3 regions of the Sunxiuqinia rutila genome follow, and region 3 is predicted to be linked to each of the others. Evidence: riboswitches for the same ligand, from Rfam matches in the RefSeq annotation. Region 3 holds a riboswitch; each other region holds the start of a gene.
The links. Region 3 has a riboswitch for cobalamin ahead of ACRD6K_RS12695 (TonB-dependent receptor plug domain-containing protein). Riboswitches for the same ligand answer to the same signal wherever they lie in the genome.
Positions count from the first base shown of each region.

Region 1: it holds a riboswitch for cobalamin, as region 3 does, so the genes downstream of both, ACRD6K_RS09460 (TonB-dependent receptor plug domain-containing protein) here and ACRD6K_RS12695 (TonB-dependent receptor plug domain-containing protein) in region 3, are expected to answer to the same signal.
Region 2: it holds a riboswitch for cobalamin, as region 3 does, so the genes downstream of both, ACRD6K_RS09485 (ABC transporter substrate-binding protein) here and ACRD6K_RS12695 (TonB-dependent receptor plug domain-containing protein) in region 3, are expected to answer to the same signal.

Region 1 is NZ_JBNGOT010000006.1:177,741-181,017, forward strand. Features, by position in the region: gene ACRD6K_RS09460 (TonB-dependent receptor plug domain-containing protein) at 1-1,309, opposite strand, end outside; cobalamin riboswitch at 1,396-1,595, opposite strand; gene ACRD6K_RS09465 (hypothetical protein) at 1,659-2,852, opposite strand; gene ACRD6K_RS09470 (ABC transporter ATP-binding protein) at 2,882-3,277, opposite strand, start outside.
Region 2 is NZ_JBNGOT010000006.1:182,450-185,726, forward strand. Features, by position in the region: gene ACRD6K_RS09480 (cob(I)yrinic acid a,c-diamide adenosyltransferase) at 476-1,003, opposite strand; gene ACRD6K_RS09485 (ABC transporter substrate-binding protein) at 1,000-1,827, opposite strand; cobalamin riboswitch at 1,910-2,114, opposite strand; gene yedF (sulfurtransferase-like selenium metabolism protein YedF) at 2,264-2,689, opposite strand; gene ACRD6K_RS09495 (glycine betaine ABC transporter substrate-binding protein) at 2,759-3,277, opposite strand, start outside.
Region 3 is NZ_JBNGOT010000009.1:25,996-29,272, reverse strand. Features, by position in the region: gene ACRD6K_RS12705 (3-keto-disaccharide hydrolase) at 1-679, shown strand, start outside; gene ACRD6K_RS12700 (hypothetical protein) at 757-1,287, opposite strand; cobalamin riboswitch at 1,471-1,650, shown strand; gene ACRD6K_RS12695 (TonB-dependent receptor plug domain-containing protein) at 1,762-3,277, shown strand, end outside.

The DNA.
Region 1 (3,277 bases), on a different contig from region 3:
CTTGTGTTCCCCAATACCGGTCGTTGAAGGTTGGCACACGGTAACTCCGGGCAAGGGTGGATGTCAGTTTCAAAACCGACAAATCATTCGTAAACAGGCGATATTCCGCACCCAGTGAGGGGGTAAAAGGAGCATCAAAATCGGTAACAAACGACTGCCGCAGGTTAAGGGTCAATTTCAATCGGTGCCAAAAGGTGGCAAAAGCTGAAACATAAGCATCCAAATGCTGCTCGTTATCAACCACCTCATCCGAATAGGCATAGACATCGGGCACCATGTATTTGTACTTTAGTCCGGCCTTGTAACCCAGGTTCGAATTAATATCCTGCTTCACCTCCAACTCCGAAACCAACCGGTCGGTTCCAATGCGTTGCACATCGATGCTGTCATAAACCTGCATATCATGCACATAACCAACTCCCAAACGGTAATTTAAGCTTTGTTTGTTGTTTTCATACTGCGACCAAAACCGCACATGCTTGTTATCCAGCTGCTCCGTGGTTTTATAATGAAGGTTGCTTGGCATGTTGGGCTGAATTTCGTGCCAATCGTGTTCCAGCCAAACGGCTGATTTAATAAATTCTCTTGAATTGAACCGGTAATTCAGCTCCTGAACCAGCCCTTTATTTTCAATGGACGCCCCATTTTGCCGGTCAGCTACCGGCTCACGGTTCTCCACATCTCCGGTATACGGATTATCAAAAGGGAAATCATTCTTCTTTTTGTAGTAAAACAGACGGGTAACAGACTCCCAACGCCCATTCCCAACAAATACTTTGGCTCCGTACAACTGCTCTCCAAATGAGCCTTGAGTAATGGTTGATTGCACTTTCATCCCATCCGTCCAGTTACTTTTTAGTCCGAGGTAAATGGCTCCTCCGATCGACCCTGACCCGTTCACCGCCGATGAGCTTCCGTATTGCAAATCCAGCCCGTCAAACAGGTACGAGGGCACCGACGACATGTTACTATGCCCCAAGGTTAAGGAATTGACGTTGAGCCCGCCAAAATTTACGGAAGTATGGTCGGGCGCTGTTCCACGCAACCGGATGGTGGATAAACCACCCGCATTGGACTTTACATAGATTGGGGTAAAACGCATCAGCAACTGATCCAGACCACCGCCTGAAGACAATTGCAATTGCTCGTTTGAAATGGATTCCAACTTAGCACCGGCCTGGTACTTTTTCACGGTGGCGTAGGTGTTTACCTCGTCCAGCAAAATGGTGTCCGAAAGACTGTGCTCCTGAGCATAAAGCCCACCAATAGCGAGCACCAGAAGTCCTGATAATAAAATAAACCGTCTCATTTCTAAATTAGTAGAATGAGCTTAGGATAAGATTGTGAAAAATACGCGATTATTATTCACTAGCTTTATTCCCGAAGCTTTTGTTCATATTCAAAACGGATTTTGGCAGGTCTTCTGGCTCACCTTGCTTTCTGACGCCTTCCCGTTCTGATAAAAGAACAGTGGCATGGGGTTCAGAAAGCTGTATTAAGGCTTACAGCTGCGGGTACAGCTCCGGATTCTAACCGGATTCCCTATTCATCCCGACCGCGGAACGATCGTTGGAACCAAATCCGTGGCAAATGTAGGAATAATTTCTGTTTGAAAAAGGCTTTTTCCACTTCTCCATTCAAAATCAGGAAAAATGAGGCTAATAGCTGAAATTGATTCTCAAGCCCAGCAACAAGTGCTCGTCCTGCTGAGCGCCAGCCGTTTCTAGCCACTGGAGGTGAGGAGAAAGATAAACCCATTGGTTGAACTGATTGCTAATGTAAAGCTCAGCCAGCCGCTCATGCTGGTCGTCGCCAGAAAGCTTGGTATCGCCATAAGCCAGGCCAACATTAAACTCCCGGTTCAGCACCAATTGCTTGAACCCGATGCCGGCACTCCAGGCCCGCTCCACTCCAAACCATTCGGCCAGCTTCGATTCATTTTTAGCATAACGCCCAAATATGGTGAAGGTGCCGGCAATCAGCTCATCCGCCGAAAAACCAAATCCCTGGCTATTTCCTGCTTCCGGATGTTCATAGCCATAAATCCGGAAGTTGGCTTCCCACTTGCTGCCTGGAAACAGCATAAAGCCCGTTTCGGCAATTTTAAAGTGATGCCGCATCAGGTCATTGCCCGAATTATCGAGGCGATTTAAGCCAACCTGAAGGTAAAACCGGTTCAGGAACGAGCTTCGCAGCCGGATTCCGGGAGAGTTTGGAGGTGCTGGCAGTGCCGTGCTATTCACAAAGGCTCCGCTTAAAAACTGGCTGGTTTCGTCGTTGGCATGCAGGTTATTATCGAAGTAATTGGTCACATCAATCTTCCCAAGGTTCACCGTCAGTATGTCTTTCAAAGCCCGAAACTCAGCCCAGGCTTCCAGCACCACCAAGTGGTCAATTCCTTCAGCACTTTGGGAAGAACCGGCATCGGCATTCAAAACACTCCGATTGGGTATAAGCTGATCCGGCCCGTCACCCCCCACGGCCTCCAGATCGAAGAACAAAATGGTATGCGGCCCAAAGCTGGTAAAGGCAAAAATATCAAATGAACCGACGCCCTGGTAATTGGCATCCGACCTTGGTTCTACCTGAACACTGGCGGTAGCCACTCCGTTAAACTGCAGTTTTCCATCGCGTTGGCTAAGCGCTTTCAGCAGCTCGTCCACCTGCTTGCGCTTGGAGCGCTGAGCCTCGGGAATATCAGCTCCTTCCTGGGTTTCAAACAAGCCCAAAAACTGATTGATTAGTGTGGTATCGCGCTGGTCGGTTCGTGGTTCAAAAACAGGTAAGGCCAGTCCTTGCAGGCTGAGGATCACCAACAGCACCGCCCCAAAAATAAGTCGTATTGGTCGCATAGAACTTGCTTTTGCTCAAGCAAGTTAAGTCAATTATGCGAATCTTTCATCATCTTCTCACTCACCAAAAAGATAACGGGTTTGTTGGAGTACGGATTGGTGCGGGTAATAACCGGCGTTTTATAAACTTTTTCGATGGTATCGAAGGAAAGGACTTCCTCAGGTGTTCCCTGGGTAAACAGTCTCCCTTCGTTGAAAAGAATCAGCTGATCGCAATATTCCGAGGCCAGATTCAGGTCATGAATTACCATCAAAACAGTCAGTTTCATCTCTTTATTGAGTCGGTACAAAAGGTCCAGGATCTTAACCTGGTGCGTGATGTCCAAATGCGAAGTCGGCTCATCGAGAAGCAGCAATTCCGGTTCCTGTGTCAAGGCCCGCGCAATGGCCGCCCGCTGCTGCTCTCCCCCACTCAGCTCAGTCAT
Region 2 (3,277 bases), on a different contig from region 3:
TGTTTATTTCTTTAGTTCATAAGTTCCTGCGTTCATCATTCCGCCAATTCTATTACGAGTAACCGCAAAAACCGGTACATCTGCTTTTTTTATTTTATTCTTAGAAATGATCCGTTTTACGGGTTTTAAAAACACACGATAAAAACCAATCCTTCTTATTCGTTCAAACTCAACTGTCCTGTAGCCGGACGGACTGATTCTTTTCCATTCGATGAAAAGAATGCAAAAATCTTGTCAAACCGAACCCTCTGCCGGGCGCTTTGACGGCCCCCCACCCGTACCTGACAGGCATATGACTTTCTTCTAGCCTTTCGGAATTTTAAACTGAGCTAAATGTACCAGCAAAAAACCGGTACATCTGCTTTTTTATTTCATTCTTAGAAATGATCCGTTTTCCGGGTTTGTAAAAACACGCGATGAAAACCAATCCTTCTTATTCGTTCAAATCCAACTGTCCTGTAGCCGGACGGGCTATTTAAAATTCAATGCCTTTCCGACTGGGAATCCCCTCATCGAAGGGATGCTTCACCTTGTTAATTTCTGATACATAATTGGCCTTGGCAATGAGTCCGGCTGTGGCACCACGCCCGGTTAATATCAGTTCCATTGTTTCGGGTTTCGATTCGATAAATTGAATCAGATCAGCTTCTTCCAGAAAACCATCGCGTACACAAATCACAATCTCGTCCAGAATCATCAAGTCGGGCGAAGCGGTTTGGCAGTAAGCCGACAAATACACCAGCGCCTCTGCCACCTGCTTTCGAAGGCTTTCCGGGCTCACCGATTTATTGAAATTCGGGTGGCCGTCGGTGAATCCCATAATGGTGGCTCCCAGCTTTTTCAGGCTGTCAATTTCATGATAGCCATACAACTCCGGCCGCTTCATAAAATGGGCATACACCACCTTCAAACCTTGTCCCAGGGCCCGGGTGGCCAAACCAACCGAAGCAGTCGTTTTTCCCTTGCCTGTTCCGGTATACACATGAACCAATCCTTGTTTCATCGTTGGTAAATTTTAGTGATTAAATCCTCCAGAGACTCTACAAACGACAAGGGGGTTGGGCTGCAGGCCTTATCGGCATCCATCATGAAAATCTGATTTTTCTGCACCGCACTCAGGCTCGGATAGCTCATCCACTGGTTCTTTTCCTCTTCTCCAATCATGCCCATCAGCACCACCACAATGATGTCGGGATTTCGGATCAGCACCGACTCCCGGGTAATGCTCCCCACCGTCAGGTCGGATGCAATATTCTCCGTTTTTGAGAAACGGATGAAATCATTCATAAACGTATTGGGAACCACCGAAAACAGCGGATTAGCGCCAATCTGCAGCATAATTTTTTGTGACGGAGCATCTGCCGGAATCCGTTCAAGCGTTTGCTTCATCCGAGCTTTGGCATCGGCAATAAGCGTTTCAGCCTGTTGCTTTCTTCCTACCTGCTCGCCCAGATCAACAAACTGGCTGCATATCTCCTCAAAGGAGCGTGGTGAATCAAACACCAGCACATCCACTCCCAATTTCCTGAAGGTGTCAATGGTTTTGGGTTTGGTGAGCGAAGTGGTAATCACCAAATCCGGCTGAAGCAGCACGGCTTTTTCGTAATTCACCTGAATAGCCGAGGCCACCACTTCGGCCTGGGTGTCACTTTGCAGGGTGCAATAACTGGTACATCCAACCAGCAAATCGCCGGCACCCAGCAGGTACAGGTTCTTGGTCAGCGAAGGAGCCAGCGAAATGATTCGCCGGGGGGCTTGTGCGTGTGTTGCAACCACGGCAACAACCACAAAAACAAGCGTTAACAAATAACTCGAAATTTTCTTCATTCTACTTTTAGGGCTTTGCGCCTTGGAGAAATCGAATTGGCAGGAACCACGTTCCCGACGATCTTTTTTCCCGAAGATCCGGTTAAACAATCTGTTGTTGGCAGGTCTTCTGGCTCACCTTTCTTTTTTTGAGGCCTTCCCACCCCGGAAAACCGGGACAGTGGCTGGGGTTCAAAAAAGATTTTGCAAGGCTTACAGCAGCGGGGACTGCTCCGGATTTGCACCGGATTCCCTTATTAAGGCACTTTCTGATAAACAGAAAGCAGGCCACCACAACACCCGCAAAAGTAGAAAATAAATTTGGGAAAGGAGGAATTCCACGTAAGAGAGAATTTTTTGTGCCCCTGCCCCAAGTATCTTTTCCGCTTCGCTGGCTCTTTTCTTTCGATAAGTAAAGGAAGTCTGCAAGGAATCCAATCTGCACCAGTCCGATGCATCAGAGATTCACTACTTTATCGGCTACTTTCTGCAATTCAATAATGTCCATCATGGTGCCGGCCAAACCAACCTCCATGTTGTCGATCAGCCCAAAATGATTTAAACAGGTTTTACAAGCCATGAGCCGGACGCCTTTTTGCTCCAGCGTTTGCAGGATTTCGATAACCGGTGAGCCACTGCAGATAAGCTGAACGCCCGCATTGTAAAAGACAATTACCCGGGGCAGGTGGGTTTCTTCGTTCAGCAGTTTCAGGTAGTTACTAACCAGCAAAAGGCCCAGCGATTCATCGCCGGCTCCCATGCCGTGCTGTGTAATTTGTATCAGGGTGTTTTTAAAGCTTCCCATTGTAAGTTTCGTTTGACTATGAAGTTTGACTTGCTCCTGCCCTTTCCGGGAAACCGCTCGTTCCTCAGCGCGCAGGATATCAGCAAAGGTAAATCTTCCTTCCTTTTATTCTCCCAAAAAAGAAGTCAACTTCGAACGAAACCGGGCTTACATGATTTTTTTGCGATCAGGCTTCAGGTTTTTCACCCACTGGTTGATGATGTAGTCATGCTTGCTAATCCACTCACGCACACCATCTTCGGGACTGGCTTCACCAGTCATGGCATCAATAAGGCTATTGATTTGTTTTTCAGAAAGCTGCATGCGCTCGAAAAAACGAACCACATCCGGCAGACGATCTTCCAGCCCACGGGTTCCCAAGGCATAGATATTTTCCTTTTCGCCAAACACCTTGAGCGGATCATCTAAAAACCGGATGTCGAAACGGGCAAACAAGCCATGCGGCTCCCACCCTGTTATGATCACCTCTTCGCGACGCTTGTAGGCTTCGGTAAACAGCCTCACCATTTCCTGCTCCGACAGGTTTTTCAGCTGAACCGTTTCAAGCATGTATTGCTGCATGGCATAGCGCGCCTGGTACATCACCCCGGCTTCGGCCTCAATACCAATTATGGTCACATCGGTTCCTTTCAAATCCTCCAGCGAGTGGTAACGGCTGTAGGCGGG
Region 3 (3,277 bases):
GGTGCCTGAAATGACTGAAATTTGGGATCCGGAAGTGCCCGTTGTGACACCTGGCGAAAAACCGATGGATGCACCCTCGGATGCCATTGTGCTGTTAGGAGCTGAACAGGCTTTTGGCTATGAATGGACCAATGGGAATGGCGAAGAGCCGGGCTGGGATTTTGAGAATGGTGTTGCAACAGTGAAGGGCGGCACTGGTATCATTAAGACCAAGCGTCAGTTTAAAGATTTTCAGTTACACCTGGAGTGGCGGTCGCCAGCCGAAGTGGTGAGCGAAAGCCAGGGGCGTGGCAACAGTGGCGTCTTTTTACAGGGCATTTACGAAGTGCAGGTGTTGGATAATTACAACAATCGCACCTATCGGAATGGCCAGGCCGGGAGTGTTTACAAACAGCATGCGCCTTTGGTGAATGCCTGCAAAGGACCGGGCGAGTGGCAAACGTATGATATTATTTATACGGCCCCACGCTTTAACGCTGATGGAACCTATTTTACACATCCGCGGATTACTTTAATTCACAATGGGGTGTTGGTACAAAACAATGTCATTGTTCGTGGTCCAACTGAATACATCGGCATTCCGGAATATGCCGTGAAGCCACATGGCGATGGTCCGATTATCTTACAGGATCATGGCAACCCAGTGAGTTTTCGCAATATTTGGATTCGGGAATTGTAGTATTGCAATAATTAAAGAAAAAGGGAGAACTATTAATAGTTCTCCCTTTTTTTATGCTGTCGTAATATTGCTCAAAACTAGGAGTTCAGATGCTTTCTGCTTTTGGCATTCAGGTAATTCCGTACTGGGGTATCAAAGGCAATCTTGATCAGGTAGCTAAGGCCAACCAGCAGAATAGTGCCTATGGTAATAACCAAAGTTGCTCTGTTTTGTCCGGATTGGTCTGTGAGAAATAGTTCCCCAAAATCCAGATAGCTACATCGTGGGTCATATAGAGCGGGTAAGATATACTTTCCTGAAAAGATGCATGCTTTCTCCATTTTTGGCGACAAGCTTGAGCCAGCACCAAGTGAAACAAGAAGTGGGAAAATAAGGACAATCACAAGCAACTCTGCAAGCCAGTTCTGTGGGAAGAAAGGCATTATAAATGTGAGTGACAAAAGGATGCTTAAACCGATGAATCCTGGTTTGTTTTTGATGATCCAGTTGTAGCGGTAAACCAACAGACTTGCCAGGAACGAGTAAAATAAGCGTGCGCCACCATGCCAAAAGTTATGGTCGCCCCAGCCTCCCGTCAGGTTGACTGCCTGGTAACTGACTGTTCCCAAAATAACACATGTTGCCGGGTTTTAAACGTTCCGGGCTTGAAGTTAAGATTTGTTGGATTGCTTTCGATTGTATGTTGTCTTCGGAGCGCTGTATTTGAGTGCACTAGGGAGATAATAAATTGTCGTTTGAGAAAAAGGAGGCCTAATTTCTTGTCGAACGGTTACTTTTATTAAAATAATACATACTTTTGTCGCATTGTTGGTGCTATGCATTTGCATAGCTAAGAGGGAATCAGGTGAGAATCCTGAACAGACCCGCTGCTGTAAGCTCGCGAAGGTCTTATGCGAAACAAACCACTGTGAATAACGGGAAGGTGCATAAGATGAGTAAGTCAGAAGACCTGCCAATACATTACATAGTTTTTAAACTTTCGGGGATTAAAGTTTAGAGATGGAAAGGTTCTTCTGCGGAACTGCTTTTCTGTTTTTGTATGTCTTTTCCTGAAAGTAGTAATAGTTAAGGATTAGCATCAAATGAACAGAAAATTCTTTTTTTTATTACTGCTTTGTCTCTTTCTGCCTTCTATTTTGGCAGCTCAAAGCAAGCTGGATAGCATTCAGCATATCCAGGAGGTGCTCATCGCCGCACCTCAGCCAACCTCCAAGTCAATTATTCCAGCTCAACAGCTTGACGGCAAGCAATTAAAAGCGCTAAATAGCTTTTCGGTTGCAGATGCTATCCGGTACTTTGCAGGCGTTCAAATCAAAGATTACGGTGGCGTTGGTGGCCTGAAAACGGTCAACGTGCGAAGCATGGGGACGAACCACATGGGCGTCTTTTACGATGGAATTCAGTTGGGAAATGCCCAGAATGGACAAATCGATTTGGGAAAGTTTTCCTTGGATAATATTGAAAGCATCTCGCTGTATAACGGTCAAAAAAGCGATATTTTTCAGCCTGCCCGGGATTATGGCTCTTCCGGAGCAATTTACCTCAAATTTCGGCGTCCACATTTTTCGGGGCAGGAAAAGGAGCATTTGAAAGCTACTTTTCGAACAGGATCATTTGACTTGGCGAATCCATCTTTTCTGTACGAACGCAAGTTGTCGGAAAAGGTAAATGCTTCAATCAATGCAGAGTATATTCACTCCTCTGGGAAGTACAAGTTCCGTTACAAGCGGGTTTTGCCAGGAAGCAACGAGGTGGCCTACGATACAACAGCTATTCGAAAAAACGGAGACATTCATGCTTTTCGGGTAGAAAGTGGCTTGTATGGCAGAACCGAAGATGGGCACTGGGAGGTGAAAACTTACTATTACGATTCGGAACGGGGGATTCCCGGTGCCATTGTAAACAATCGTTGGATGAATGCGCAGCGCCAGTGGGATACCAACTTTTTTGTGCAGGGAGGCTGGCGAAAAGTAATCACCGATCGTTACGATTTGATGCTCAAAATGAAGTATGCCAACGATCGCATGCGGTATCTGAATCCGGATACAACCTTGATGTATATTGACAATTCCTTTCGACAGCAAGAGGCCTATGCTTCCTTGGCTCAAAAATATCAACTCACGACTTATTGGGATATTTCTTTGTCAACCGACCTACAATGGAACTGGCTAAAGTCGGATCTGGAAGGATTGGTCTATCCAACCCGAAGATCAGCTTTGGTTGCTTTGGCTACGGCACTTGATTTGGGGGCGTTTAAGTCGCAGGCAAGTGTGCTGGGTACCTTTATCAATGAAAATATAACATCAGCAGAAAATAGCGACGGGCAAGCGGCAAGCTCGGCACCCAGCAAGGAGGAAATAACACCCGCTATATTCTTTTCATATGCTCCTTTTGAGAATCACGACCTGACTTTCCGGGCCTTCTATAAGCACATTTTCCGGATGCCTACGTTTAATGATTTGTACTACACCGACATCGGAAATATCAAACTGAAGCCTGAGTTTACGCATCAGTACAATGTTGGCTTTAAGTATGCTAAAACGATGGCGAATCGCTCCTTGGTTCATTGGGAATTGCAGGCCGATGGTTATTACAATG